One region of the Streptomyces sp. NPDC047117 genome, then DNA from elsewhere that is predicted to be linked to it. Evidence: riboswitches for the same ligand, from Rfam matches in the RefSeq annotation. Region 1 holds a riboswitch; each other region holds the start of a gene.
What was found. Region 1 has a riboswitch for cobalamin ahead of ABZ840_RS17045 (cobalamin biosynthesis protein). Riboswitches for the same ligand answer to the same signal wherever they lie in the genome.
Positions count from the first base shown of each region.

Region 2: another riboswitch for cobalamin. It lies ahead of ABZ840_RS06135 (CoA-acylating methylmalonate-semialdehyde dehydrogenase); the one in region 1 lies ahead of ABZ840_RS17045 (cobalamin biosynthesis protein).
Region 3: another riboswitch for cobalamin. It lies ahead of ABZ840_RS32585 (energy-coupling factor ABC transporter permease); the one in region 1 lies ahead of ABZ840_RS17045 (cobalamin biosynthesis protein).

Region 1 is NZ_JBEYUN010000008.1:49,750-59,383, forward strand. Features, by position in the region: gene abc-f (ribosomal protection-like ABC-F family protein) at 1-412, opposite strand, end outside; gene ABZ840_RS17010 (VOC family protein) at 708-1,133, shown strand; gene ABZ840_RS17015 (hypothetical protein) at 1,193-2,881, opposite strand; gene ABZ840_RS17020 (alpha/beta hydrolase) at 3,109-4,236, opposite strand; gene ABZ840_RS17025 (class II aldolase/adducin family protein) at 4,342-5,013, opposite strand; gene ABZ840_RS17030 (lysozyme) at 5,231-6,067, shown strand; gene ABZ840_RS17035 (inorganic phosphate transporter) at 6,250-7,509, shown strand; gene ABZ840_RS17040 (hypothetical protein) at 7,541-7,789, shown strand; cobalamin riboswitch at 7,968-8,102, shown strand; gene ABZ840_RS17045 (cobalamin biosynthesis protein) at 8,256-9,224, shown strand; gene ABZ840_RS17050 (cobyric acid synthase) at 9,221-9,634, shown strand, end outside.
Region 2 is NZ_JBEYUN010000003.1:30,094-39,727, reverse strand. Features, by position in the region: gene ABZ840_RS06140 (acyl-CoA dehydrogenase family protein) at 1-81, opposite strand, end outside; gene ABZ840_RS06135 (CoA-acylating methylmalonate-semialdehyde dehydrogenase) at 88-1,611, opposite strand; cobalamin riboswitch at 1,839-2,018, opposite strand; gene ABZ840_RS06130 (methylmalonyl-CoA mutase family protein) at 2,185-3,993, shown strand; gene scpA (methylmalonyl-CoA mutase) at 3,993-6,173, shown strand; gene meaB (methylmalonyl Co-A mutase-associated GTPase MeaB) at 6,186-7,172, shown strand; gene ABZ840_RS06115 (hypothetical protein) at 7,351-7,704, shown strand; gene ABZ840_RS06110 (DinB family protein) at 7,800-8,360, shown strand; gene ABZ840_RS06105 (hypothetical protein) at 8,416-9,567, shown strand.
Region 3 is NZ_JBEYUN010000023.1:26,462-36,095, reverse strand. Features, by position in the region: gene ABZ840_RS32615 (hypothetical protein) at 44-1,108, opposite strand; gene ABZ840_RS32610 (OPT/YSL family transporter) at 1,214-2,893, opposite strand; gene ABZ840_RS32605 (IclR family transcriptional regulator) at 3,030-3,827, opposite strand; gene ABZ840_RS32600 (ATP-binding cassette domain-containing protein) at 3,999-4,850, opposite strand; gene cbiQ (cobalt ECF transporter T component CbiQ) at 4,847-5,596, opposite strand; gene ABZ840_RS32590 (energy-coupling factor ABC transporter substrate-binding protein) at 5,603-5,971, opposite strand; gene ABZ840_RS32585 (energy-coupling factor ABC transporter permease) at 5,968-6,672, opposite strand; cobalamin riboswitch at 6,702-6,907, opposite strand; partial or broken gene ABZ840_RS32580 (4-hydroxythreonine-4-phosphate dehydrogenase PdxA) at 7,068-7,208, shown strand; gene ABZ840_RS32575 (hypothetical protein) at 7,234-7,452, shown strand; gene ABZ840_RS32570 (pirin family protein) at 7,449-8,366, shown strand; gene ABZ840_RS32565 (chitinase) at 8,954-9,634, shown strand, end outside.

The DNA of each region.
Region 1 (9,634 bases):
CCTCCGCCTCGGCGGCGTACCCGCCCTTGGTCAGGAACTCGGTCTCCAGGCGCTCGTACTTCTTCATCGCGCGCTCGCGGGTGGCGCCCTTGCCGTTGGCCATCCGGTCCTCGTTCTCGCGCATCTTGCGCAGGACCTCGTCCAGGCCGCGGGCGGAGAGCACGCGGTCGCGGGCCAGCACCTCCAGGTCGCCGGTGCGCGGGTCCTGCGGAAGGTAGCCGACCTCGCCGGACCGGGTGACCGTGCCCGACGCGGGGATGCCCTCGCCCGCCAGCACCTTGGTGAGGGTGGTCTTGCCCGCGCCGTTGCGGCCGACCAGGCCGATGCGGTCGCCCTTGGCGATACGGAACGAGGCGGACTCGATGAGGACTCGGGCGCCGGCGCGCAGCTCGAGACCGGAGGCGGTGATCACGGGAAAGACTCCAGGGCAGGGTGGACGGCGGAACGGACGGGCGGAAGAAGCCGCAACGCGGCGCGCTCCGCGGGGAGCGCGGACGGGCCGGCGCCGTCTAATGCACAAGGAGAATTGCCATAGGGCCAGTCTAACGGTGGTGTGCAAGCAGATTTCCCCGCCGTCACCGGCGCCGCGGCGCAGTGCGCACGGCGCCCTCGGGGCAGGGGGTACTCCCAGGTCACATGGCGTTGTCGGACCCCACTGGCAGACTGATGTGAGTCAGGCCACACCGGCTCGCGAAGGGACCGAGACCATGTCCGCCACCCCGTCCCCCTCGATCTGTCCGACCCTGCTCTACCGCGATCCCAAGGCCGCGATCGAGCTCCTGACGGCCGCCTTCGGCTTCACCCGCGGCGCGCTGTACGAGGACGAGTCCGGCACCGTGCTGCACGCCGAACTGTCCTACGGCAACGGCACGGTCATGCTCGGCGCGAAGGGCCGCGGCGGCGTCTTCGCCGAGGCCATGGGTGACGCCGGGCCGACCGGGGTCTACGTCGCCGTGGCCGACGTCGACGCTCATCACCGGCGGGCCGCGGCGGCCGGCGCGGAGATCCTCGTGCCGCCCACCGACCAGGACTACGGCTCACGCGACTACATGGCGCGGGACGAGGAGGGCAACATCTGGAGCTTCGGCACGTACGCCCCGACGACCACGGAGGCCGACGGCACGGGCGCCTGAGCCGCGCCCGCCCGGCGCGGAGCCGGGGAGCGCGGCCGGTCGGCCGTCCGGGCCGGCGGTCAGGCGCCGCCGGTGTGGACCTGGAACGCCGCGCGGCGGACGGCCTTGGCGAGCGCCGGGTCCGGATGCGCCGCGGCCAGCGCCACGAGGACCTGGACGGTGCGCGGGTGCCCGACGGCGCGCACCTCCTCCAGGAGGCGCGGCACGGAGCCCTGCACGGCGGAGTCCAGGTGGCGTACGAGCAGCCGGCTCTCGCCGTGGTCGGCGACGGCGGCCGCGGTGTCCACCCAGAGCCAGGTGGACTCCTCACGGGTGAGCACGTCCGGCGCGGTCTCGGGGTCGCCCCCTTCGTGCTCCACCAGCCACAGCAGGGCGTAGGGGCGCAGCGCCGCCTCGGAGGCGGCGGCCCGTACGGCGGGCTCGGCCGGCGCGCCGACCGTGCGCAGCGCTTCGAAGGCGAGCCCGCGCAGCAGGGCGTCCTCGCCGCGGGCGACCGCCAGCAGCTCCTCGACCGCGCTGCCGGCGGAGCGCGCGGCCAGCCATGCCCGGTACTCCGCCCGGGCGGGGCCGGGGGTCAGCCGCGCGCAGCCGCGCAGCATCGCCTCGGCGGACTGCTCGATGTTGCCGGCGGGGCTCTGCGCGGCCACGCAGATCTGCTCCAGCTTGACCCAGACCGCCCAGCTGCCGAGCGGGGTGAGCCGGGCCTGCCGCTCACCGGCCGGTTCGCCGCCGCGCAGCAGTGCGGCGGCGTCCGCGGCACCGCGCGTACGGGTGCCGCCGCCCGGTACGACCAGCGCGCCGACCGCGGCCAGCGCCTCCAGCGCCCAGTCCAGCAGGGACGCGGACGACGCCCCCGCGCCGTCGCCGGCGTCGGCCGTGCCGTCCGGGCCGCCGGGAGCCGGCCGGCCGTGCGCCCGGTCAGTGGTCTGGCCACCGGCATCCGGGGCGGCGCCGCCCTCGGCCGCGGGGGCGGGGGTGCCGTCCTCGGCCGCCGCGATCGAGGCGTCGGCCCCGTCCGCCCCGCCGGGCTCAGCGTCCTGTCCGGACGCCGGGACCGGTACCGGGCCCGTCGTGGCGCCTGGACCCTCCGCCGACGGCTCGCTGCGGACCGCGCGCTCGTACGGCACCTCGCAGCGCTCCGTGCGGAGTTCGGCGATCCGCTGGTCGAGGAGCTCCAGGAGGTCGGCCACCTCGACCGGGCCCGCCGAGAGATAGAGCAGCGACAGCACCTGCGGCAGCGCCTCGATCACCTCGGCGACCGCCCCGGGGCCGACGTCCGCGGGCGCGGGGAGCGCCAGCGACCAGGCGTCGAAGAGCGCGACCCAGCCGCGCAGCGCGGCGGAGTCGTCCCGGTCCCAGGCGCGCAGCCGCCAGCCGGGGCGGGCCACGCCCCCGTGCAGTTCGATGAGGCCGGCGAGCCGGGCCCGGTCCCAGTCGGCCCGGACCTGCTGCGGCGTCAGTTCCAGTGCCGCGGCTGCCTGCTCGGCCGCGGCATCCGGCAGCGAGCCGTCGGCGGCGGCGCGCGCGCCGGTGCCCTCGCCCCGCTCGCGGGCGGCCCAGCGGGCCACCCGGACGGCGCCCGCCAGCGCGCCGCGTGCCATCCGGGCCAGCTCAGCGGGCGGCGGAGTGCCCTCGGGCGGCCGTGGCGCGGGCCTGGTGGTCCGCGTGCTCACCGCACGGCGGGCGGCGGCGATCGGTTGTCTGGGGACGAGGCGGAGCCGGGAGTCGCGCGGAGTACGGGACGTCACAGGAGCAGTCTTGCTCTTGTGGGCCCGAAAACCCAATCGGAAGTCCGCTTGCGTTCTCCGGAAGGGCTCTTCGTGCCCGATCCGCCCGCGATCGCCCCCTTCCCCGCGGCACCCCGTGCCACACCCCCGGCCCTCCGTGCCACGCCCCTGCACACACCGGGGAGACGCTCACCGGCGCCGCGCCGACGGCATCTGCCCCATTTACCTCAACAGCTTCAAAAAGGGGCCTACATCAACGGCGTCAGGAACCGGCGGAGCGTCTCTTCGTACTCCTCGGGCCCGGCGTTCCACATGGCGCCGTGCGGGGCGTCCCTGACGGTGTGCAGGCTGACCAGGTCCGGCCGGGCGGCCGCCAGGCGGCGGGAGGCGGACCACGGCGCGACGGTGTCGCCGGGGCCGTGGAGGATCAGCGTGGGGACGGAGAGCAGCGCCGGGTCGCACGCCTCGGCCAGCCGGTCGGAGTGCAGGCCCGTACTGCCCTCCGCGGCCCGTACCGCCAGCGGCAGCAGCGGACGCGGCACCCGCCGGGCCGCCGCCAGCGCCCGTACCGTCGCGCGCCAGTCCAGTACCGGCGAGTCCAGCACCAGTCCGGCGATCCGGTCCCGCAGCGCGGAGTGCGCCGCGGCATGCAGCGCCATCGCCGCGCCGGTGGACCAGCCGTGCAGGATCACCCGGCGCGCCCCGTACCGGAGGGCGTACCGGATCACCGCGTCCACGTCGCGCCACTCGGCGTCCCCGAGATGGGCCTTGCCGTCGGCGGTGCGCGGTGCGCCCTGGTCGTTGCGGTAGGCCGGGGCGAGCACCGGGAAGCGGTGGCGGTGCAGGAACGGCATGACGACCATCGGGTGCTCCCGGGTCGTGCCGAGGCCGTGCACCGTGATGACCCAGGTCTCCCGCTCGCCCGGCAGGAACCACGTGGGCAGCGCGCCCAGTTCGCCGGGCACGTCGACGTCGGCGCACTCCAGGCCGAGCGCGTCGGAGGGGTTGCCGAGGTACACCTGCGGGGTGAGCCACACGTGTGTGCCGCGCCCGAGGGTGCCGTGGGTGACCCGCTCCAGGCGCCGGACGACGGTGTCCGCCGCGTGCGGCGCGTCGTCGAGCACCGGGCCGACGACGGCGTGGCAGCCTCGGCCCGTCAGCCCGTACCGGCCCGGCCGCAGCGCGGACAGGCTGCGGGTGAGGGTGATCCGGTCGGCGGTGGTGGCGTGCACCGTGAGCCGCCCGTCGCCCGGCAACGGCCGGTCGGGGGCGGGCCGCAGGGCGACGTCGCTGGCGTACCGGCCGGCCGCGAGCGCGGCCGCACCGGTACCGATCACAGTGGTGACGGCCGCTGCCGCCGCGGTACCCAGGCGCACCCTCCCCAGTCTGGGGAGCGCCGCGGCCCGTGGCCAGTGGGCCCGCGCGCCCGAGTGACGGAACGGGTCGGCAGTGATCAGAGGGGCGGCGTGCCGTCGCGCGGGTCAGCTCCGCTGTCCGTACCCCCGCAGCCGTTCGGCCACCTCGGCCAGCTGGCCGTCGGAGAGCAGGGACGGCGTGCGCCCGGGGACGGAGGCGGCGGTGAGCCAGAGCCGGCACATCCATTCCAGCTGCGCCGTGCGGTCGTACGCCTGGTCGAGGGTGTCGCCGTAGGTGAGCGTCCCGTGGTTCTGCAGCAGCACGCCCGTGCGGTCGCGCAGCGCGTGCAGCATGTTGTCGGCCAACTCCTGGCTGCCGTACGTCGCGTAGGGGGCGACCCGGACGGTACCCCCGAGGGCCGCGGTCATGTAGTGCACCGGCGGGAGTTCCGGGACCAGTGTGGACACCGCGGTGGCGTGCACCGCGTGGGTGTGGACGACAGCGGAGGCGCCGGTGTGGCGGTACACCGCGAGGTGCATCGGCAGCTCGCTCGTCGGCCTCAGCTCACCGGCCACCTGCCGCCCGTCCGCCGGGTCCACCGCCACCAGGTCGCCCGGGCCCAGCCGGTCGTACGGGACGCCGCTTGGCGTGACGAGCACGAGCCCGCCGGCGCGCACCGACACATTGCCCGACGTGCCGACCACCAGTCCGTCCGTCACCGTGCGCCGCGCGGCGGCCACCAGCGCCGCCCACGCCTCCGCCACCTCTTCCGCCGGTCCCGGCCCGCGATCCGTCATACCGCCCCACTCCCTCCTGGAATCCCCCGCGCTGCGGACGGTACCGGGGGTACCCCGCGCAGCCGGCGCACTGTAAGGCGGACCATTCCCCTTCGGTATCCCGCAAAGCGGAGCATTTCGGCTTTGGCCAGTGATTGGCCGGAGCTGATCCGGCATCTCGGGATCTTCCCCTAGCCTCAGGATGATTTGTCATGCACGTCGCCATCCGGGGGGAATCATGGCTCGTGACCGCAAAACGACCTCCAATACCCGTACCAGCGACCCGGCACCCAGCGACCCGACACCCAGCGACCCGACACCCGGCGCGCCGCGCCGGCGGCGCCGTCCGGCCTCCGTCGCCGCCGCAACGGCCCTCGCGCTGGCCACGCTGGCCGGCACGGCGCTGACCGGGCTCGCCACCGCGAGCCCCGCTGCGGCGGCCGGCGTGCCGCACGGCCACGACGTCTCCTCGCACCAGAAGAAGGTCGACTGGAACAAGGCCCGCGCGAAGGGCGCGCGCTTCGTCTACGTCAAGGCCAGCGAGTCGACCGACTACACCAATCCCTACTTCGGCCAGCAGTACGACGGCGCCCGCGGGGCCGGCCTGCTGCGCGGCGCGTACCACTTCGCGGTGCCCAACCAGTCCTCCGGCGCGGCCCAGGCCCGGTACTTCCTGCGCAACGGCGGCGGCTGGACGGCGGACGGCTGGACGCTGCCGCCGGCCCTGGACATCGAGCACAACCCGTACAGCAAGAAGCACAAGTGCTACGGCGTGAGCAAGAAGAGGATGGTCGCCTGGATCTGGGACTTCAGCGACGAGATCAAGCGGCAGACCGGGCGCCGGCCGGTGATCTACACGACCACCCGCTGGTGGAACACCTGCACCGGCGGCAGCGGCGCCTTCGCGCAGAGCCATCCGCTGTGGCTGGCATCCTGGCACGGCAAGCCCGGGAAGCTGCCGACAGGGTGGTCCTTCCTGAGCATCTGGCAGTACTCGAACAAGGGCGCGCTGCCGGGCGATCAGAACGCCTGGAACGGCTCCTACGGACAGCTCCGCAGGTTCGCCGGCGGCTAGACCGGAGCGGCGCCACAAGCACCTCAAGGGCACCGCGGAATGAACCACAAGTGACGGGTGAGACGCCTCCGCACGAAAACGGCGGGGGCGTCACCACCAGGCCCGTTGTCGTTCATCTTCCGTTCACCCACTCTCCGTACGGTCGCTCGCGTCACTGACCATCGAACTGATTGCCTGGGTGAATGGAACACATCACGCTTCTCATCGGGATCGTGATCGTCACGGCCTTGGTGTTCGACTTCACGAACGGCTTCCACGACACGGCCAACGCCATGGCCACCACCATCTCCACCGGGGCGCTGAAGCCCAAGACCGCGGTGGCGATGTCGGCGGTACTGAATCTCGTCGGCGCGTTCCTCTCCGTGGAGGTCGCCAAGACCATTTCCGGCGGAATCATCGACGAAGGCGCCGGCATCAGACCAGAGGTGATCTTCGCCGGCCTCGTCGGTGCCATCGTCTGGAACCTCCTGACCTGGCTCGCCGGTCTCCCCTCCAGCTCCTCGCACGCCCTCTTCGGCGGCCTGATCGGCGCGACCCTGGTGTCCGTCGGCATGAGCGGGGTCAACGGGGACGCCGTCGTGATGAAGGTCCTCATCCCGGCCGTGGCCGCGCCGATCGTCGCGGGTCTCGCCGCGACCTTCGCCACCCGGCTCACCTACCGGCTGGCCCGCAACCGCGCCGAGCAGGACACCGCGAAGGGCTACCGCGCCGGGCAGATCGCCTCGGCCGCTCTGGTCTCCCTCGCCCACGGCACCAACGACGCCCAGAAGACGATGGGCGTCATCACCCTCGCGCTGATCACCGGCGGCGCGCTCGCCCCGCAGGCCGACCCGCCGATGTGGGTCATCGCCTCGGCCGGCCTCGCCATCGCCCTCGGCACGTACCTGGGCGGCTGGCGGATCATCCGCACGATGGGCAAGGGCATCACCGACATCCAGCCGCCGCAGGGCTTCGCCGCCCAGACCGGCGCCGCCGTCACGATCCTGGCCTCCTCGCACCTCGGCTTCGCGCTCTCCACCACCCAGGTCTGCTCCGGGTCGGTCATGGGCTCGGGCCTGGGCAAGAAGGGCGGCGTGGTGCGCTGGTCGACCGCGGGCCGCATGGTGATCGCCTGGGGTCTGACCCTGCCGGCCGCCGGTCTGGTCGCCGCGGGCGCCGCCTTCCTGGCGGGCCAGGGCACCTGGGGCGTCACCACCGTCGCCGTGCTGGGCCTCGCGATCTGCGGTGCCATCTGGGCCGCCTCGCGCCGCAAGCCGGTGGACCACAGCAACGTCAACGACGTGGACCCCGTCGAGTCCGCAGCGCCGGCCGGTGTCGTCACCACCGCGCTCCAGTCGGTCTCCCCGCCGCCCGCGGGCGCGACCACGGCCGGAGCCGGCACCATCGACGGCATCCCGGCGCAGTCCGCCAAGCGCTCCCCCGCCACCACAGCCGTCCGCTGACCGCGGCCGCTCGCGTTAAGGAAACGACGCCATGAACATCGACTGGGCTGCGCTCGGCCAGGTCTTCGGCACCACGCTCGTGGTGACCGTCGGCATGGTGGGCCTGTTCACCCTGGGCATCGTGGGGACGTCCCGCAAGACCGCGCAGGAGGGCGAGGCGGGCACCACCGCGGTCGCCGCCGGCGGCTCCTCGGCCGTCGCCCGCGCCGGCGGGTACGCCTGCTTCGCGCTCTGCCTCGCGGCCGTCGGCTACGGCATCTTCTTGATCGTCGCCGGCTGACCCCGCACCGCACCCGAAGGCGCCCGGCGCCGCGTACTCCGCGGCCGCCGGGCGCCTTTGCGCGTCCCCGGCCTGTGGTGTCGGCCACACGGTCTGCCATACGCCTGCGTCGCAGGTCAAGGGTGAGTTGACGGCATTCGCGGCACGTGGTGGACTGCCCGGTGCCATTCGGCGACAGATGAGGAAGTCCGGTGAGAATCCGGCGCGGTCCCGCCACTGTCACCGGGGAGCGCTCCTCCAGAAGAAGCCACGGCCCGCCACAGGCACGGGCTGGAAGGCCGGGGGAAGCGTCGATCCGGGAGCCAGGAGACTCTCGTCGCCGGTCACGTCGAACCAGGGCGCGGACCCTGAGTGAGGACACACGCCATGCCGGGCTCCGAGCCGAGACCCCTGCCCTCCGCCGTACGCCCGGCACGCGACCGCGGCCGGCCGTTCCGCCGAGGCACGACGGCGGGCTGATCCGACGATGCGTGCCGAACACGCCACCTATGCGTGCGGCGCGGCTCTGGGCTTTCTCGGCGACCTGGCCGTGGGCGATCCCCGCCGCGGTCACCCGGTGGCCGCCTTCGGGCGGGCAGCGGCCGCCGTGGAGCGCGGGCTGTGGCGCGACCACCGCGGATACGGCGCGGCGCACACCGCGCTGTGCGCCGGTGGAGCTGCCCTGGGCGCCGCCCTGCTCTCCCGTTCCGTACGCCGCTGCGCTCCCGCCCGCGTCGCGCTGACCGCCGCCGCCACCTGGGCCGTGCTGGGCGGTACGACGCTGGGCCGCGAGGCGCGCGCCATCGGCGGCGCGCTGGAGGCCGGCGACCTCGACGTGGCACGCGAGCGGCTGCCGCACCTGTGCGGCCGCGACCCGCAGGCGCTGGACGGGCCGCAGATGGCCCGCGCCGTCGTGGAGTCCGTCGCCGAGAACACCTCCGACGCGGTCGTGGGCGCGCTGGTCTGGGGCGCCGTCGGCGGCGTGCCGGGCCTGGTCGCCTTCCGCGCGGTGAACACGCTGGACGCGATGGTGGGGCACAAGTCCGACCGCTACCGCCGGTACGGCTGGGCCTCGGCCCGGCTGGACGACGTGGCGGGCTGGCCCGGGGCGCGGCTGACCGCCCTGCTGGCCACCGTCGCCGGGCCCGATCCGCGCGGCGCGTGGCGCGCCTGGCGGGCCGACGGCAAGCGGCACCCGAGCCCGAACGCGGGCCCGGTGGAGGCCTCGTTCGCGGGCGCGCTCGGTGTACGGCTGGGCGGCACGCTCGCGTACGCGGGGCGGGTCGAGCACCGACCGGTGCTCAACGACGGTGCCCGCGCGGTCGAGGGGGTCGACATCGCGCGTGCGGTGCGCCTCTCGCGCCGGGTGAGCGCGCTGGCGCTGGCGACGACGGTCGGGGCGCGGATCGCCGTGGGCGCGGTGCGCGCGGCACGAAGGACGAGGAGGCCGCGGTGAGCGGAGCGCGGGAAAGGCTCGGCGGCGGACTGCTGGTCGCGGGGACGACGTCGGACGCGGGCAAGAGCGTGGTGACGGCGGGCATCTGCCGCTGGCTGGCGCGCAAGGGCGTCAAGGTGGCGCCCTTCAAGGCCCAGAACATGTCGCTCAATTCGTATGTGACGCGCGAGGGCGCGGAGATCGGGCGGGCGCAGGCCATGCAGGCCGCCGCGGCCCGCGTCGAGCCGACCGCGCTGATGAATCCGGTGCTGCTCAAGCCCGGCAGCGACCGCAGCAGCCAGGTCGTGCTGCTGGGCAAGCCGGTGGGCGAGCTGAGCGCCCGTGGGTACCACCAGGGACGGCAGGAGAAGCTGCTCGGCACGGTCACCGACTGCCTGACCGAGCTGCGCCGTACGCACGACGCGGTGATC
Region 2 (9,634 bases), on a different contig from region 1:
CGGGGCGAGGTGGTCCTGGGTGAAGTCGAGGGTGGTCTCGACGAGGGCCTGCTGGTCCTCGGTGAGCAGAGTGCTGGTCATGGCGGGTCAGCCCATCGTCGGGATCGTGAAGCCGGCGCCTTCCCGGAGGCCGGCGGGCCAGCGCGAGGTGACCGTCTTGGTACGGGTGTAGAAGCGGATGGCGTCGGGGCCGTGCTGGTTGAGGTCGCCGAAGCCGGACCGCTTCCAGCCGCCGAAGGTGTGGTACGCGACGGGCACCGGGATGGGTACATTGACGCCGACCATGCCGGTGTCGACGCGCCGGGTGAAGTCGCGCGCTGTGTCGCCGTCGCGGGTGAAGATGACCACGCCGTTGCCGTACTCGTGCTCGCTGGGCAGGCGCAGGGCCTCCTCGTAGTCGGCGGCGCGGACGACGGTCAGGACGGGGCCGAAGATCTCCTCCTGGTAGATGCGCATGGCAGGGGTGACCCGGTCGAACAGGGAAGCCCCGGCGAAGAAGCCGTTCTCGTGCCCGGGGAGGGTGAAGTCCCGCCCATCCACTACCAGTTCGGCGCCTTCCTCGACACCGAGATCGACGTACGAACGGACCCGGTCGACGGCGTCCCTGCCGACGAGCGGTCCGAAGTCGGAGTCGGGGTCGTCGCTGCGGCCGATGCGGAGCCCGGCGATGCGTTCCTTGAGGCGGGCGACCAATGCGTCGGCGGTCTCCTCCCCCACGGGGACGGCGACGGAGATGGCCATGCAGCGCTCACCGGCGGAGCCGTATCCGGCGCCGATCAGTGCGTCCACGGCATGGTCGAGGTCGGCGTCCGGCATCACGATCAGGTGGTTCTTGGCGCCGCCGAAGCACTGGGCGCGCTTCCCGTGGGCGGCGGCGGTGGCATAGACGTGCGCGGCGACGGGTGTGGAGCCGACGAAGCCGAGGGCGGCGACGCGGGGGTCTTCGAGGAGGGTGTCGACGGTTTCCCGGCCGCCGTTGACGACGTTGAGGACGCCGGGTGGCAGGCCGGCCTCCAGGAAGAGTTCGGCGAGGCGCAGCGGGACGGAGGGATCCCGCTCGGAAGGCTTGAGGATGAAGGCGTTGCCGCAGGCCAGGGCCGGTGCGGCCTTCCAGAGAGGAATCATCGCCGGGAAGTTGAAGGGGGTGATGCCGGCGACCACTCCGAGGGGCGCGCGGAGCGAGTGGACGTCGATGCCGGTGCCGGCGTTGTCGGTGAATTCGCCCTTCGCCAGGTGGGGAATGCCTGCCGCGAACTCCACCACCTCCAGACCACGTTGAATGTCACCGTGGGCGTCGGCGACCGTCTTGCCGTGTTCGGAGGACAGCAGCCTGGCCAGCTCGTCCTTCTCCTGCTCGACCAGTTGGAGGAACCGCATGAGGACACGGGCGCGGCGCTGGGGGTTCCAGTCGCCCCACTCCCGCTGTGCCAGTGCGGCATCGGCGATCGCCGCTTCGGTCTCGGTCCTGCTCGCGAGGGGCACACGGGCCTGGACCTCGCCGGTGTTGGCGTCGTACACGTCGCCGTAGGACCCCGAGGTTCCCGGGGTGTGCTTGCCGCCGACGTAGTGGGTCAGCTCGCGCACGGAGGCGCGGTCGGTTGCGCGGATCATGGGTGCCTGCTCTCGTCAGGTGATCCGGGATGGCGCGCGGTGCCGTCGCACACGGACGCGGTGACGTACGTGTGCGGGGGCGCGCGAGATCGCGTATGGCGGAGGGACCGTCAGGCCGTGGCGGCCGCGTGCGGTGGGGTTCCTCGGTGAATCACGGTCGGCCGGGTGGGACCGCCGGTATCGTGAACGCGCACCGATGCCATGCGTGTCAGCTCCATCCTCGTGGACAACACGGAACATCCCGCGGCCGGTATCCTGACTCCCGGATCAGCGTGCGCCGTCCGCCTTCCCGACGTCTCTCGTCAGTGGCGTGCTGCTCGGCGGCGTACTCCCCGGTCACAGTGGCGGGACCGCGCCGGAATCGCACCGGCTTCCCTGCACCGCGGGCCTTGACGGCGACTATATAGTTGGACGTCCTAGTAATTCCACCCCCGCCGGCCCATCCGCCGCTTCTCAACGGGGGCCCGGTCCCCTACCCCGGCAGGGCGGCGGTTCATGCCACCCAGCGGAAGAGAACAAGGTCACAACCATGCCCTCTGCCGCTCCATTGTTAACGTGGCCTAACATCCGAGCATGACGGTCCTGCCTGACGACGGGCTTTCCCTGGCGGCCGAGTTCCCTGACGCGACACATGAGCAGTGGCAGCACCTGGTAGCGGGTGTGCTGCGCAAGTCGGGCAAGGAAGTCTCTGGCGCCGAGGCGGAGTACGCCCTGTCCACCGCGCTGGAGGACGGGCTTCGCACCCGTCCCCTCTACACCGCGCGCGACCACGCGCCCGACTCCGGCCTGCCCGGCTTCGCGCCCTTCGTGCGCGGCGGCCGGGCCGAGGGCAACACGGCCGGCGGCTGGGACGTACGCCAGCGCCACACGGTCGCGGACGGCGACGCCGTCCTGGCCGACCTGGAAAACGGCGTCACCTCCCTGTGGCTGGCCGTCGGCGGGTCCGGCATTCCCGTCGCCTCGTTGGGCCGCGCCCTCGACGGCGTGTACCTCGACCTGGCTCCCGTCGTCCTGGACGCGGGCGACGAGGTCGCACCGGCCGCGCGGGAGCTGCTGCGGCTGTACGAGGAGCGTGGCGTCGCCTCCGACGCCGCTCGCGGCAACCTGGGCGGCGACCCGCTGGGCCACGAGGCCCGCACCGGACGCTCGTACGACATCGCCCCCGTGACCGAACTGGCCCGCTCGTGCGCCGCGCGGTACCCCGGGATACGGGCGCTGACCGTGGACGCCCTGCCGTACCACGAGGCAGGCGGATCCGCGGCCCAGGAATTGGGCTGCTCCCTGGCGACGGGCGTCGCCTACCTCCGCGAGCTGACCGACGCCGGACTGAGCACCGAAGAGGCGTGCGCGCAGCTGGAGTTCCGGTACGCCGCGACCGCCGACCAGTTCCTGACCGTCGCCAAGCTGCGCGCGGCACGCCGGCTGTGGGCCCGGGTGGCCGAGGCGTGCGGAGCACCACAGGCGGGCGCGCAGCTCCAGCACGTGGTGACCTCGCCGGTGATGATGACGCGCCGCGACCCGTGGGTGAACATGCTGCGCGCCACGGTGGCCACACTGGCCGCAGGGGTGGCGGGCGCCGACGCCGTGACCGTACTGCCCTTCGACCACGCGCTCGGGCTGCCGGACGCGTTCGCGCGCCGTATCGCCCGCAACACCTCCACCATCCTCATCGAGGAATCGCACCTTGCCCGGGTGATCGACCCGGCGGGCGGCTCCTGGTACGTGGAACGGCTCACGGACGAGCTCGCGCACGCGGCCTGGGACTTCTTCCAGGAGATCGAGCGGTCCGGCGGGCAGGCGGCGGCACTGCGCTCCGGCATGGTCGGCGAGCGGCTGGCCGAGTCCTGGTCACAGCGGTCCGCCAAGCTCGCCGCGCGACGCGAACCCCTCACCGGGGTCAGCGAGTTCCCGCACCTGGCGGAGAAGCCGGTCGTCCGCGAACCCGCGCCCGAGCCGCCGACCGGGGGCCTGCCCCGGGTACGGCGGGACGAGGCGTACGAGGCGCTGCGGGCCCGCTCCGACGCCCACCTCGCCGCCACCGGCACACGGCCCCGCGTCTTCCTCGCCGCGCTCGGCCCGGCCGCAGCGCACACCGCCCGGCTCACCTTCGCCGCCAACCTCTTCCAGGCGGGCGGCATCGAGCCCGTCACCGAAGGCACCTTCGAGGAGAGCGGAGCCCGGGAAGTGTGCCTGTGCTCCAGCGACACGCTGTACGAGGAGCAGGCCGAGGCCGCCGCACAGTCGCTCCGGGAAGCGGGCGCACAGCACGTGTTCCTCGCCGGCCGCCCCGGCACGTACGCGGGCATCGACACCTACGTGTCCGCCGGCGGCGACGCCGTTGCCGTGCTCTCCGCCACGCTCGACCGCATGGGAGTGTCCTGATGTCCATCCCCGACTTCTCCGCGATCGACCTGGGGACACCCACCACCGGCAGCGCGGCCACCGACGAATGGCGCGCGGCCTTCAAGAAGGCCGCCGACGGCGACGACCGGCTCTGGGAAACGCCGGAAGGCATCCCGGTGAAGCCGCTCTACACCGGGCAGGACCTGGAGGGCCTGGACTTCCTGGCCACCTTCCCCGGCACCGCGCCGTACCTGCGCGGCCCGTACCCGACGATGTACGTCAACCAGCCCTGGACCATCCGCCAGTACGCGGGTTTCTCCACGGCCGAGGAGTCCAACGCCTTCTACCGGCGGAACCTGGCGGCCGGTCAGAAGGGCCTGTCGGTCGCCTTCGACCTGCCCACACACCGCGGCTACGACAGCGACCACCCGCGGGTGACCGGTGACGTCGGCATGGCGGGCGTGGCCATCGACTCCATCTACGACATGCGCCAGCTCTTCGACGGCATCCCGCTGGACAAGATGACGGTGTCGATGACGATGAACGGTGCGGTGCTGCCGGTCCTCGCGCTGTACATCGTCGCCGCCGAGGAGCAGGGCGTACCGCCGGAGAAGCTGGCGGGGACCATTCAGAACGACATCCTCAAGGAGTTCATGGTTCGCAACACCTACATCTATCCGCCCAAGCCCTCGATGCGGATCATCTCCGACATCTTCGCGTACACCTCGCAGCGGATGCCCCGCTACAACTCCATCTCCATCTCCGGCTACCACATCCAGGAGGCCGGCGCGACGGCCGACCTGGAGCTGGCCTACACCCTCGCCGACGGCGTGGAGTACATCCGGGCCGGCCGGGAGGCGGGCCTGGACGTGGACGCCTTCGCCCCCCGGCTCTCCTTCTTCTGGGCGATCGGCATGAACTTCTTCATGGAGATCGCCAAGCTGCGCGCGGCCCGCCTGCTGTGGGCCAAGCTGGTCAAGCAGTTCGACCCGAAGAACACCAAGTCCCTCTCGCTGCGCACCCACTCCCAGACCTCCGGCTGGTCGCTCACCGCCCAGGACGTCTTCAACAACGTCACGCGCACCTGCGTGGAGGCCATGGCCGCCACCCAGGGCCATACCCAGTCGCTGCACACCAACGCGCTCGACGAGGCGCTCGCGCTGCCCACCGACTTCTCGGCCCGCATCGCCCGCAACACTCAGCTGCTGATCCAGCAGGAGTCCGGTACGACGCGTGTGATCGACCCGTGGGGCGGCAGCGCGTACGTCGAGAAGCTGACGTACGACCTGGCGCGCCGCGCCTGGCAGCACATCCAGGAGGTCGAGCAGGCGGGCGGCATGGCGCAGGCCATCGACGCGGGCATCCCCAAGCTGCGCGTCGAGGAGGCCGCGGCCCGCACCCAGGCCCGCATCGACTCCGGCCGCCAGCCGGTGATCGGTGTGAACAAGTACCGCGTCGACAGCGACGAGGAGATCGAGGTCCTCAAGGTCGACAACTCCTCGGTACGCACCCAGCAGATCGAGAAGCTGCGGCGGCTGCGCGCGGAGCGCGACGAGCGGGCCTGCCAGGACGCACTGGACGCACTCACCCGTGCCGCCGGCGGTGAGGGCAACCTGCTGGAACTCGCGGTGAACGCGGCCCGCGCGAAGGCGACCGTCGGCGAGATCAGTGACGCCCTGGAGAAGGTGTACGGACGGCACGCGGGCCAGATCCGTACGATCTCCGGTGTGTACCGCAACGAAGCAGGCGAGTCCCCGAACGTGGAGCGCACCCGGGCCCTGGTGGACACCTTCGCCGACGACGAGGGCCGCCGGCCGCGCATCCTGGTGGCCAAGATGGGCCAGGACGGCCACGACCGCGGCCAGAAGGTCATCGCCACGGCCTTCGCCGACCTCGGCTTCGACGTGGACGTCGGCCCGCTGTTCCAGACTCCGGCCGAGGTGGCCCGCCAGGCCGTCGAGGCGGACGTGCACATCGTCGGGGTGTCCTCCCTGGCCGCAGGCCACCTCACCCTCGTTCCCGCGCTCCGCGAAGCGCTCGCCGAGGAGGGCCGCGACGACATCATGATCGTCGTCGGCGGAGTGATCCCGCCGCAGGACGTGTCGACGCTGCTGGAGATGGGAGCGGCGGCGGTGTTCCCGCCCGGCACGGTGATTCCCGACGCGGCGTACGACCTGGTGACACGGCTCGCGGCCGCCCTCGGCCACGGCGATCTGTGAGCCGGTGAGTCCATGGCCATCGATCTCGACACGTACGTCAAGGGCGTCCTCGACGGCAAGCGGGCGATCGTCGCCCGCGCCATCACCCTGGTCGAGTCCACCCGACCCCAACACCGTGCCCTGGCGCAGGAGTTGCTGACGGAACTCCTGCCGCACAGCGGGCGGGCCCGGCGGATCGGCATCAGTGGCGTACCGGGCGTCGGCAAGTCGACGTTCATCGACGCCTTCGGCACGATGCTGACCGGCCTCGGGCACCAGGTGGCCGTCCTCGCCGTCGACCCGTCCTCCAGCCGCACCGGCGGCTCGATCCTCGGCGACAAGACCCGGATGGAACGCCTGGCCGTCGACCCCGCGGCCTACGTCCGCCCCTCCCCCACCGCCGGCACGCTCGGCGGCGTCGCCAAGGCGACCCGCGAATCCATCGTGGTGATGGAAGCGGCCGGCTACGACGTGGTGCTGGTCGAAACGGTCGGCGTCGGCCAGTCCGAAACGGCCGTCGCCAACATGGTCGACTCCTTCCTCCTCCTCACCCTCGCCCGCACCGGCGACCAGCTCCAGGGCATCAAGAAGGGCGTTCTGGAGCTGGCCGACGTCATCGCCGTCAACAAGGCGGACGGCCCCCACGAACGCGACGCCCGCACCGCGGCGCGGGAACTGGCGGGCGCGCTCCGCCTGATGCACGGCAAGGACGCGGCCTGGACCCCGCCCGTGCTCAGTTGCAGCGCCCGCGAATCGGCCGGCCTCGACACCGTCTGGGACCGCCTGGAACAACACCGCACACTCCTGGACTCCACCGGCCGCCTGACCACCCGCCGCCGCGACCAGCAGATCGACTGGACCTGGACCATGGTCCGCGACGAACTCCTCACCCGCCTCCACACCCACCCCGCCGTAAAAACCCTCGCCCCCGACCTGGAACAACAGGTCCGGGCCGGCGAACTCACAGCCACGCTGGCGGCCGAGCGAATCTTGGGGGCGTTTGGAGAGAGGGAGGACTGAGGGGGCTGAGGGGCGGCCACCGAGGTCCGGAGCTGCATGGCGATCAGGCCGACCCCCATGTCCGTGGCTCCGAACGGATGACCGTGGGCGCAGCGGTGGCATGGCTTGCCGCTGCTCGGCCGGCCGGCGCGCCAGACTGAGAAGGGCCGCCCGTTGTCGTGCATCCCGGAGTCCGTCCATGTCCCAGTCCGCCACCGAGCCGGACGGAGCCGACACCTTTCCGGCCTTGTGCGGTCACACGCACCTCTTTCCGGGCGCCCGCTGTCGTCTCCAGGGGCTTCCCGACCCGCAGGCGTTCACCGCCCGCCCCTGGTCCATCGACGTGGACCTGCGCTTCTCCGACGCGGTGGCCGTCGACGCGGAGCTGCGTATCGATGACCGGGCCGATGACCGGGCGGAACCCGTACTCGTCGTCCCGCCTTACACCACCGGCGCGGGCACCCATATCGACGGACGCAGCTGGCTGGTCCGGGAACTCACCCCGGCAGGTGACGAGGCAGAGCTGACGATCGGCACCCGTGCCTTGAGGTGAACTTCAGGGTTCAGGACAGAACCTGACCGCAACGGTTCCTAGCGTGGTCCCGCCGACGCAGCAGGAGCAGGCAAGGAAGTAAGAAGGGGAAGACCATGACGACCGGCAAGGAAGCGCATGCCCACGACCTGGCCGAGGAATCGGCCGTATCCGGCGAGCGCGCCGAATGGCTGGAGGCACTGGCCAAGCAGCGGCACTTTCTGCGGTTCACGACCCGTGACCTCACCGACGAGCAGGCCGGGCTGCGGACCACCGCCAGCGCGTTGTGCCTGGGTGGCCTGATCAAGCACGTCACCGAGGTCGAGCGGGGCTGGGCGGACTTCATCCTCAAGGGCCCTTCGGCGATGCCGGACTTCACGGCGATGACCGAGGCCGACTGGGCCCGTCGCGAGGAGGGCTTCCGCTTGCTGCCCGGTGAGACGCTGGCCGGCGTACTGGCCGATTACGCGGAAGTGGCTCGCCGCACCGACGATCTGGTGGTCACTCTGCCCGACTTGGGCGTGGCGTGGCCGCTCCCGAAGGCCCCGTGGTTCGAGCCCAGTGCGCGGTGGTCGGCCCGTCGGGTGCTGATGCACATCATCGCCGAGACCGCTCAACACGCCGGCCACGCCGACATCATCCGCGAGACCATGGACGGCGCCAAGAGCATGGGCTGACGACCGGCGCGGTAATTGGCAGGCGATGCTGCCGGCGGGTGCCTAGGCTGCGGGAATGTCCGACCCTCGTACTGACGCGTTGCTTCTCGGGCCGCGGGGCCGTCGGCTGTGCATGGCACTCGCACAGCGGCACGGCGAGGTCTGGGAGGCCCTCTTCCACGCGGCTCATGACCCTGCCGACCAGGCGAAGCACGGAGTGCTGGTCCGGTTGTTGGGCGAGCTGGACCCGGCCGGGGTGGCCGCGGAGGCGGGCGCGTCCGGGCTGATGAGCGCGCTGGGCGACACCACGGACGCGGCGAGGTACTGGGAGGAGCCGGACGAGGAGGACTGTCTGCTCGCCGACCCGAAAATCGCCGAGGCACTGCGACCGCTCGCGCAGGCGATCGGTGATGCACCGTGGGTCGACTGGTGGTCGGAGGCCGTCGCACTGCACGACCAGGCATACGTGCAGTGGACGGAACAGGAACGGGACAAGGACCGCCCGCCGCCCACCCGTGGCACGGCCCAGGCGCTGCGGAAGTGGAAAGCGGCGGCGGTCAAGGACGAGCGGCGGGCGCAGTCGCTGCCCGAGGACCCGACGGCCGCCTACAGCGGCTGCTGGTGGTCGCTTCCTTCGGATGCCGGGATCACCGTGACCTCGCGTGCGCTGCCCTGGCTCGGCGCCGTACAGCTCATGGCTGTCGAGGACGGGGGCGGCTGGACCCGGGCGAGGGTGTGGCCCGTACGCACCTCGGACGACAGCCGGATCGCCGACAGCCGGATCTATGAGGTCACCGGGCCGCAGGCGTGGACGGAGCTGGTCGAGAGGTACCCCCTTCCGATGCGCCGTTCCCGACGGTACGACTGGTGGCGGGCGACGGGCCGTGCGGCGGAGTGGTACATCCCCGACTGGGCGGCGGTCGCCGCCGACTTCGACGCGGTGCACCTCACGGTGCTGGGGTATCTGGCCACGGCGGGACGGGCGCTGGATCTGGGGCTGCCCGGCACCACCGGAGAGCCCAGTGCCACCGTGCTCGCGGGGTGGGACCCGGATACGACGTACTGGCTCACCGACTCCACAGCGGTCGGCCGCGACGGCTCCCCGACCGACTGGGTGCTGCGCGACGGCGAGGGCAGCGACGACCCCGATGGCGACGGCGATGGCGATGAGGAGCCGGTCTGGGAGCGCCTCCAGGGCCCCCGTACCGCGAGATTCGCAGGCGCCTGAAGGTGATCTGTTGGGCGGGTTCAGAAATTCTCGATGGACGACGGTCGCATCAGGCGGCAGATTGAGT
Region 3 (9,634 bases), on a different contig from region 1:
CGCCCGGCGCGGACGCCCCCGGAGGCCTGCGGGTGCAGGATCTTCAGTACCCCTCGACGCCCAGTTCGCGACAGATCTCGACCAGTTCGGGGTGGACGTAGACCCCGTCCTTCTCGATGGCCTCGCCGTCGAGGTAGAGGGACGGGCCGAGCACGGAGCCGTCGGTGTGGGCGGCGGCGACCCACGGCTCGCCGCCGATCCAGGCGCCCTTGGTGCCGATGCCCAGCTCCACGCAGCCGAAGACCCGCTCGTCCTCGACGATGCGGCCGGTCGGCGCGGGCACGCCCGGGTTGAAGCCGAGCGACCAGTGCGCGATCCGGAACATGTTCGGGTCGTTCCAGGACTCCATCCAGCGGCGGAAGACGTCCGCTTCCTGCCCGCCCTCGATCCGGGTGACGACGCCCTTCTCGACGGTGCAGCGGACCGGCGAGCGCAGCAGGCCGAGCTGGTCCGGCGGCCACAGCGCGCCGTCGAAGACGAGGACGCCGTCCTGGGTCGCCTCCAGCGGGTTCCAGGAGATCTGGCCGGAGAGCATGACCGTCTCGCCGGGCTTCTCGGCGGGCTTGCCGCGCAGGTTGATCGGCCGGTCGCCGTTCCGGCCGACCAGGTCCGTGCCGTTCGCCGAGGTGATGCGGACCTCGTCGGCCTGTTCCAGCAGGCGCACGAGCGCCTTGCCGAGCTTCATCACGCCCTCGAAGTCGGGGCGGCCCACCGTGGCCACCAGCATGTGCACGTCCATGGCGGTGAGGTTGGTGTACCGGCAGCCGTTCGCCATGGCGGTGCGGAAGGCGTCGGAGTGCATGACGTAGGAGACCGCGAACTCGATCCACACGTCGGCGTCCGCGATCGCGCCGGCGACCGGCCGCGGCGGCTCCATCGAGGAGCTGGGCAGGGTCTCGTACCAGACGACGACGGGGTGGGCGCCGGCGGCGGCGACGGCCTGCGCGGTCGCGTCGACCACCCGGCGGTCGCTGCTGGTGTCGCCGGTGAGGACGACGTGCTCGCCCGGCTTGACCAGCATGACCTGCTCGACGAGCTTGCGGGCGGCGAGGGCGAGTTCGAAGGCGAGATACTCACCGCGCGGTTCGAGGCGGCTGTACATCTCCATGAGGTTCTCCTTGTACGTACGTCGTGGTCGGTGCGGGGCGGGCGGAAGCGGTGGCGGGCGTGCCGTGGCGGGCACGGGCGTCCGGACGGTGGTGTGCAACCGGCGTCAGCCGGCCTTGAGGATCTGCGCGGAGTCGCCGAGCGAGCTGCCCGCGATGAGGCCGGCGCCGACGAGGTTCAGCTCCTCGTCGGCCCGCGGTCCGCGCAGCTTCCGGTACGCGACGCGCACGGCCAGCGCGGCGAGCACCAGCCAGCAGGCGTGCGGAGTGAGGATGAGCAGGCCGGTGGCGAGCATGACGCCCATCTGGCGGCGGGTGCCGCCGAGAAGCTGGACCAGCGCTCCGGGCACGGCCCACAGCAGCATCGTGCGGAGCACTCCCGGGTCGCCGAGTCCGTGCCGGACGGTGTCCGCGTAGACCTTGGCGACGGGCGGGACCAGGCCCTGCCGGAAGTACGACTGCCACAGCACGGCGACCACGACGAGGGCCGCGGCGAAGCCGATGAGGGCGGCGCGGAACTGCTCGCGGCGGCCCTCGCGCTCGTACGGGTCCCAGGGGCGGTGGTCCCGCCGCAGCAGCCACCCGGCCTTGAGGTCGTACCCCATGTCGGCGAAGGCGGGGCCGGTGGCCGACACATAGCCGACGAGCAGCGCGAGCGGTACGGACGGGATGCCGATGAGGAGCCCGAAGACCAGGAAGATCAGGGTGACGGCGAAGGACGGGAACCAGCCGGACTGCATGGCCGCCAGCCCGACGATCAGCTCGTGCACCAGCGCGGCGAACGCCGCGAAGAGCACCCAGCCGACGAGTCCGGCCGGGCTCATGTCGCCCAGGAGGCCGCCCACGACGGCGAGGACGACGGCACCGGCGACGAAGAGGGCGTAGCCGCGCAGCAGCGTCCGGCGCAGACCGGACTCGTCGACGGTGACGGCGGTCGTGGGATCGGCGGCTGATCCGGCGGGGGCGGCCGGACTGCTCGTGGCAGCATCGGGCTTCCCGGCCCCGCCGCGGCGGCGTACGAGCACGACGGCTGCCTGCCCGAGGGCCACCACTCCGGCGCCGACCATGACGCCGTGCGGTACGTAGCCCACGCCCAGGTCGGTGTGGAACAGCGCGGGGCTGAACTCGCGCAGTCCGAGGCCCACGCCGAACATCAGCAGCGCCCAGACGTTGCCCAGGAACGCGACGCCCGCGGCGGACAGCGGCAGGCTCAGCAGCGTGCCGCCGATGCCGACGAGCGTGCCCGCGCCGAGCACGAGCGCCCGCTTGCCGCCCCGGTCGCCCGCCTTGATCGTCTCGGCGGCCGCGGTGCCCGGCGGCCAGGCGGCGGTCGCGGGCAGCAGCCGCGACCCGAAGGAGCGGTACAGCACCCACGTGTCGATGAGCAGCCCGATGAACGCGCCGGCGAGCATCGGCCAGACCAGGTCCCGGCGCCCGAAGACGTACGGCACGGCGATGGACGTCAGCAGGGCGTTGGCCGAGGCGAAGGTGGCGGCGGAGATCGCGCTCTGGGCGAGGTTCTGCCGGTGGACGGAGCGCATACGGCGCAGCCCGGCCAGCGGGACGCGGCCGATCAGCATGGCGATCAGCGCGCCGACGACCGAGGTGTTGGCGGAGATGCCGAGCTTGGCGACGAGGTCGGCGCCGATCACGGCACCGACGACGGACAGCACGACGAGTACGGCGAGGACGAGCGGTTCGCGGACCCGTGGGTGGGCGGCCGGGCCGCCGGGGGACTCCGATGGGTCCGGGGCGGATTCGGCCGTGGCCGAGGCGTGGTGCGACATGGGACACCCCTTTTGCGGGCAGGGCGGAGCAGCGTGCCGGCGCACGCGAGTGGGCGGATGGGCGCGTGGGGGGGGAGGGGGAGCGGGGAGCGCGAGGGCGACGGCGTGCGTACGGGTCCGCTCGCCGGGCTCCGCGTCAGGGGCCGAAGGCGGCGGTGGCCTCGGCGGCGCCGGCGACGACCAGGTCGACGATGCGGTCGGTGGCGCGGGTGATGCGGTGGGCGGGGCCGATGACCGTCAGGGACGCGGCAACGGTGCCGGCCTGGAAGACGGGCGCGGCGATGGCCGCGACGGCCTCGTCGTACTGGCCGTGGCTGATGCTGTGGCCGGTCCTGCGGACCTCGGCGTAGCACTCCAGGAGTGCGTCGAAGTCGGTGATGGTGTTGTCGTTGAAGCGCTGGAGCGGGGTGGCTCCGAAGATCTGCCGGATCTCCGCCTCGGGGTAGTGGGCGAAGATCGCGTGTCCGGAGGCCCCGGCGTGGCCCGGTATGAGGGCGCCCACGATCGCGGTGTAGCGGATGGGGCCGGTGCCGTCCACGGCGGCGGCGCAGCGGTAGCCGCTGCCGTTCGGGACGTTCAGTACGACGCTCTCGCCGGTCTCCCGGAGCAGCTGCGCGAGGGTCGGGCGCACCAGTGACGGCAGGACGCCGCTGTGCTCACCGACCCGGGCCAGCCGGGACACCGAGGGCCCGAGACGGTAGCGGCGGGTGGCGGGGTCGCAGACGAGGAAGCCGCGGGCCATGAGGGTGGTGAGCAGCCGCTGTGCCACGGCCTTGTCCCAGCCGTGGTGGCGGGCGAGCTCGCTCACGCCCCACTCGGGGCGCCGTTCGGAGAAGGTGAGCAGCGCGACCAGAGCGCGGTCGGCGCTCTGCAGAATGCCGCCCGCCGCCGGAGTACTGCGAGGAGCCGTCTCCTCGGAGCCCGCATCGGCCATGTGTCCGCACCTCTCTTCCCGGGACCGGCTCTCTTGCCGCCGGTCGGTGCGCTCAGCGCAACGCCGTTGCGCTGAGCGGCGAGAACTATGAGCCCGCGGAGGAGAGGTGTCAAGGGGTGTGGAGGGGTGCCAAGGGGGATCCGCTTGTCACAGTGGTGCGCCCGGGGCGCGTCAGCCGTCGGCGGGCACCGCGGGGGTACGCGCCGCCAGCTCCTCCGGGGTGCGGGGGCCCGGTGCCGCGTCCGGCAGCAGCCCGTGGGCGCGGAGCAGCCCGGTCACCGCGACGCCCCACGGCAGCCGCAGCCCGGCGTCGTGGAGGAGGTCCGTGCGGGCCAGCGTCGCGGCGGTCGGGCCGGTGTGCACGCCCTGCGGGGTGAGCAGCGCGGCGTCGTCGGACCAGCGCAGCGCGAGGTCCACGTCGTGCGTCGCCATCACCACCGTGGTGCCGCCCGCACGCAGCCCGTCGAGGGTGACGAGCAGCCGTTCCTGGCCGTCCGGGTCCAGCCCGGCGGTCGGCTCGTCGAGGATCAGCACTCTCGGCCGCATGGCGACAGCGCCGGCGATCGCGGTCCGCTTGCGCTGCCCGTACGACAGCAGGTGGGTGGGGCGGTCGGCGAGCGCGGTGATGTCCAGCGCGGCCAGCGCCTCCTCGACGCGGGCCCGCACCTCCGCGTCGGTCAGGCCGAGGTTCAGCGGGCCGAAGGACACGTCCTGGGCGACCGAGGCGGCGAACAGCTGGTCGTCCGGATCCTGCACCACCAGCTGCACGGTGGTCCGCAGCCGGGTCAGCCCCTTGCGGTCGTACCGCACCGGCTCCCCGCCCACCGCCAGCTGCCCGGTGCGCGGCGCGAGCCCGCCGCTGAGCAGCCGCATCAGCGTCGTCTTGCCGCTGCCGTTGCGCCCCAGCAAGGCCAGCGCGCGCCCCTCGGGCACGTCGAAGTCGAGGTCGCGCAGGACGGTGGGCCCGTCCTCGTACGCGAAGGACGCGCCCCGCAGCGTGAGCAGGGCGGGGGAGTCGCTCATGACAGGGGCCTTTCCAGAACGAGGGTGAGGACGGCCAGCGCGACCAGCAGCGCCACGCTCGCGGCCGTGAAGCGCGCGGAGATCCGCGCCTCGGGCACCAGAACGCGCAGCGTGCCGTCGTACCCGCGCCCGGCGAGCCCGGTCTGGAGCCGCGCCGCCCGGTCGAAGGCGCGCACGAAGGCGGTGGCGGCAAGCCCGCCGAGCGAACGCCAGGCGGCCGCCCGCGTGGTGTGCCCCAGCCGCGCGGCCTGCGCCTCGCGGATCCGCCGTACGGAGTCGAGCAGCAGGAAGCTCATCCGGTACGTGACCAGCGCGACGTCCACGACGGGCGCCGGCACCCCGGCCCGCACCAGCCGCGGCAGCAGGTCCGACATCGGGGTGGTGAAGGCGAACAGCAGCACGCCGAGGGAGGCGGCCGAGGTACGCAGCAGCAGCTCAGCGGCCCGGACCGCGCCGCCCTCGGCCGGCGACACGAAGCCGTCCGCGCCGCCCACCTGTACGAGCAGCGGCAGCGCGCCGGTGACGCAGAAGCCCAGCGGCACCCGGTACGCGCGCCACAGCCGGCGGCCGGGCACGCCCGCCGGGCCGAGCAGCACCGCGAGCGCCGTCAGCAGGACGAGCGCGGCGCCCGGCCAGGGCGGCAGGGAGATCGCCAGGACGGTGAGCCCCAGCCCGAGCACGGCCTTGTCCACGGGGTGGCGGCGGCGCCAGCGACTGCTGTGCGCCGCCGCGTCGATCGGCAGCACGTGGGCTCAGGCCCCTTCGGCGGTCGATTTCCCGGCGCCGTCCGGCGCGTGCCCGTCGTCCTGACGTGCCCGCGCCCGCTCCTCGCCCTGCCGGCGGCCGCGGCGCAGCCCGAAGTAGTACGCGAGCACGCCGGCACCGAGGGCGGCCTGGAGGGCGAACAGCGCCGACTCGATCTCCCCGGACGGCGGTTCGTAGAGCGGGGAGAACCACGGCTCGTAGTCCGGCTCGATCTTGGTGATCGCGGTCTCCGCCTCTGAGTCGGAGCCCGTGAACGGTTCCTTCTTGTGGTCGCCGAGGCCGAGGGCCAGCGGCAGGACGGCGAGTGCGACCACGGCGAGCAGCAGCAGTGCGTTGATCTTCGTGTGGCGCTTCACCGGGCCGCCTCCGCGGTCGCGTCGGACTGCTTCCGCCCGCCGCTCAGGAGCACGCCCAGCCGGGTCAGTTCGCCCTTGCTGGACTGCACCAGAAGCCGCATCACGAGGACGGTCAGGAGCCCCTCGCTGATGGCGAGCGGGATCTGCGTGACGGCGAAGATGGAGCCGAACTTGCCCAGCGCGCCGAGGAAGCCGCTGCCCGGGTCGGGGAAGGCCAGCGCCAGCTGCACGCTGGTGACGCAGTAGGTGGACAGGTCGGCGACGAACGCGCCGAAGAACACGGTGACCATCAGCGGCACGCCGTACCGGCGCAGCAGCCGGTAGACGCCGTACCCCGCCCACGGCCCGACGATCGCCATCGAGAAGGCGTTGGCGCCGAGCGTGGTCAGGCCGCCGTGCGCCAGCAGCAGCGCCTGGAAGAGCAGCGTGATGGTGCCGAGCACCGCCATGATCGGCGGGCGGAACAGGATGGCGCCGAGGCCGGTACCCGTGGGATGCGAGCAACTTCCCGTCACCGACGGCAGTTTCAGCGCGGACAGGACGAACGTGAAGGCGCCCGAAGCACCGAGGAGCAGGGTGGACTCGGGGTGCTCCCTGACCTCACGGGTGAGTGACCGGACTCCGTGGACGACGAACGGCGCCGACGCGACGCCCCAGGCGACCGCGTGCGCCGGTGGCAGAAAACCCTCGGCAATGTGCATGGCTCAGCAGACCCTCTCCAGCACCTCGTGGATGGTTGACGTGCCGAGGCCGGTCTCCTGGCTGACGGGTAACACCGCCCGTGCTCCGCCTTCCCGGGTCACAAGGACCCAGTGGCTGCCCGCGAGGGCCGGAGCCGGACTTCCCGATCACAGTGGCGAGGGCCGCACCGGCATCACACCGGATTTCCCGTTACCAAGGCGTGGCGACAGTAGTGCCAGGCCGTCGGTGCTGGCAAGCACGGCCATGCCGCGCACCCGGCCGTGACCACGCCCACCGTCTCCAGGACTCCGTGGACGCCGACGCACAGGATGGCGACGCTGCTGACGACCAGCGCCACGGTCATCCACGGACTTGTACGGAAACGCCGCGGTACGCCGGTATGGCGGAGCCGCCAGACCTCGCCATCGGCCTGCCGGTGATCCGCACCTCCGTGGACCACGGCACCGCCTTCGACACCGCCGGTACCGGCAGGGCCGAGGCCGGTAGCATGATCGAGGCGCTGCGGCCGGCCGCCGAGACGGCCGCCGCCCGCTGAACCGACGAACCGGTAAGGACACCAGATGCCGCCCACCGCATCCCAGGCCCGGCTCACGGCCGACGGCCGCCTCGCCCGGACCTACGGCGGCGCGATGGCGGGCCGGACCCTGGTCACCCACCGCACGGCGCCCCGCGACCAGGTCACCCCCTTCACCGACCGCGGCATCCGCGTCGTCCAGGTGGAGCCCCTCGAAGAACCGGGCGGCGGAGCCCTTCAGTCGCAGGGAGGCGACGCGTCATGAGCAACGTCGAGGTCCTCGCCCCGCGTGACGTCCCGCTGGGCGGCCCCCGGTCGATGACCGTACGCCGCACGCTGCCGCAGCGGACCCGGACGACGATCGGCGCCTGGTGCTTCGCCGACCACTACGGTCCCGACGACGTCGGCGAGTCCGGCGGCATGCATGTCGCCCCGCATCCGCACACCGGGCTCCAGACGGTGAGCTGGCTTTTCAGCGGGGAGATCGAGCACCGAGACAGCCTGGGCAGCCACGCCTTCGTACGGCCCGGCGAGCTGAATCTCATGACGGGCGGGCACGGGATCAGCCACTCGGAGGTCTCCACCGCGCGCACCACCGTCCTGCACGGCGTGCAGCTGTGGGTGGCGCTGCCCGATGCGCACCGCGACGCCGAGCGGGACTTCCAGCACCACGTCCCCACACCCGTCCACGTCGGCGGGGCCGAGATCCGGGTGTTCCTGGGCACGCTCGCCGGCACCACCTCCCCGGTACGGACGTTCACCCCGCTGCTCGGCGCGGAGCTCACCCTCGCACCTCGCGCCACGGTCACCCTCGCCCTCGACCCGGCCTTCGAGCACGGCCTCCTCGTCGACCGCGGGGACATCCGCATGGCCGGCGCCCCGCTCCGCCCGTCCGAACTGGGCCACCTCCCCACCGGACACGACACCCTGACGCTGGTGAACGATTCGGACGACGCCGCCCGCGCGGTCCTGCTCGGCGGAGCCCCGTTCGAGGAGGAGATCGTCATGTGGTGGAACTTCATCGGCCGCAGCCACGACGACATCGTCCGGGCGCGGGAGGAGTGGGAGCGCGCCTCCGACCGTTTCGGAACCGTCGACGGCTACGACGGGAAGCGCCTCCCCGCCCCGGCCCTGCCCCACGCCACCCTCACCCCGCGCGCCAACCCGCCCCGCCACTGACAGCAAAGCGCCCCTGACGGCAATCGGCCCCGGCCCCGCTGGATGCCGGACCGGGGCCGACATGCTCAGCCGGTGAGGGTGCTACTCCGCCGGCCCCGCCGTCCTACGGCGGCGCATCCACCACACCAGGCTCCCGCCGGCGGCGAGCAGCATCCTGACCTGCCGTCCTGGCTGGAAGCCCGGTCCCGGGAGTTCGCCCGGTGGTGCCGGGGGACCGGAGCGCCGGAGGGCACCTGGGACTTCTCCCGGCCTCATCGACACCCCGCCGTAGCCGCCCCCCCCGGGCAAAGGGAGGCCGGGGAACCGGCCCCCTCGGACTGATCCTCACCCTGTTCTGGGAACTCGACGACGCCGACGAGCCGGTCGAAGCCCACCTCACCGACATCCTCACGGACTAGCCGGCTCACGAACCGGTCGGCATCCCCTCGATCCTCAAGTGGTCCAGACCTATTGACCCTAGGTCTGGACCAATCTACGGTGTGCCCACTCATCCGGTCATCCCGGCCATGACGACTCGGATCTCCGCGCGCCATGGCGAGAGAGGACACGACGTGATCGGTAAGGCTCTCCGTCTGCTGGGTGCCGGGCTGGCGCTGGTGTGTGCCGCACAGCTGCCGGCCGCCGCCGCACCCGCCGCGCCGCAGGCCGACACCTGCGCGGTGAAGTCCCGGCCCACGGGCAAGGTGCTCCAGGGCTACTGGGAAAACTGGGACGGCGCAACGAACGGCGTCCACCCGGGGCTCGGCTGGATCCCGATCACCGACTCCCGCATCGGTGCGCACGGCTACAACGTCATCAACGCGGCGTTCCCGGTGATCCGTTCGGACGGCACCGTCCTCTGGGAGGACGGCATGGACGCCACGGTGAAGGTCGCCACGCCCGCCGAGATGTGCCAGGCGAAGGCGAACGGCGCCACGCTCCTGATGTCCATCGGCGGTGCCACGGCCGGCATCGACCTCAACTCCACCGCCGTCGCCGACCGGTTCGTCGCGACCATCGTGCCGATCCTGAAGAAGTACAACTTCGACGGCATCGACATCGACATCGAGACCGGCCTCACCGGCAGTGGCAACATCAGCCGGCTCTCGGCCTCGCAGGCCAACCTCATCCGGATCATCGACGGCGTGCTCGCGCAGATGCCGTCGAACTTCGGCCTGACGATGGCCCCCGAGACCGCGTACGTCACCGGCGGCAGCGTGACGTACGGCTCGATCTGGGGCGCGTACCTGCCGGTCATCAAGAAGTATGCGGACAACGGCCGCCTGTGG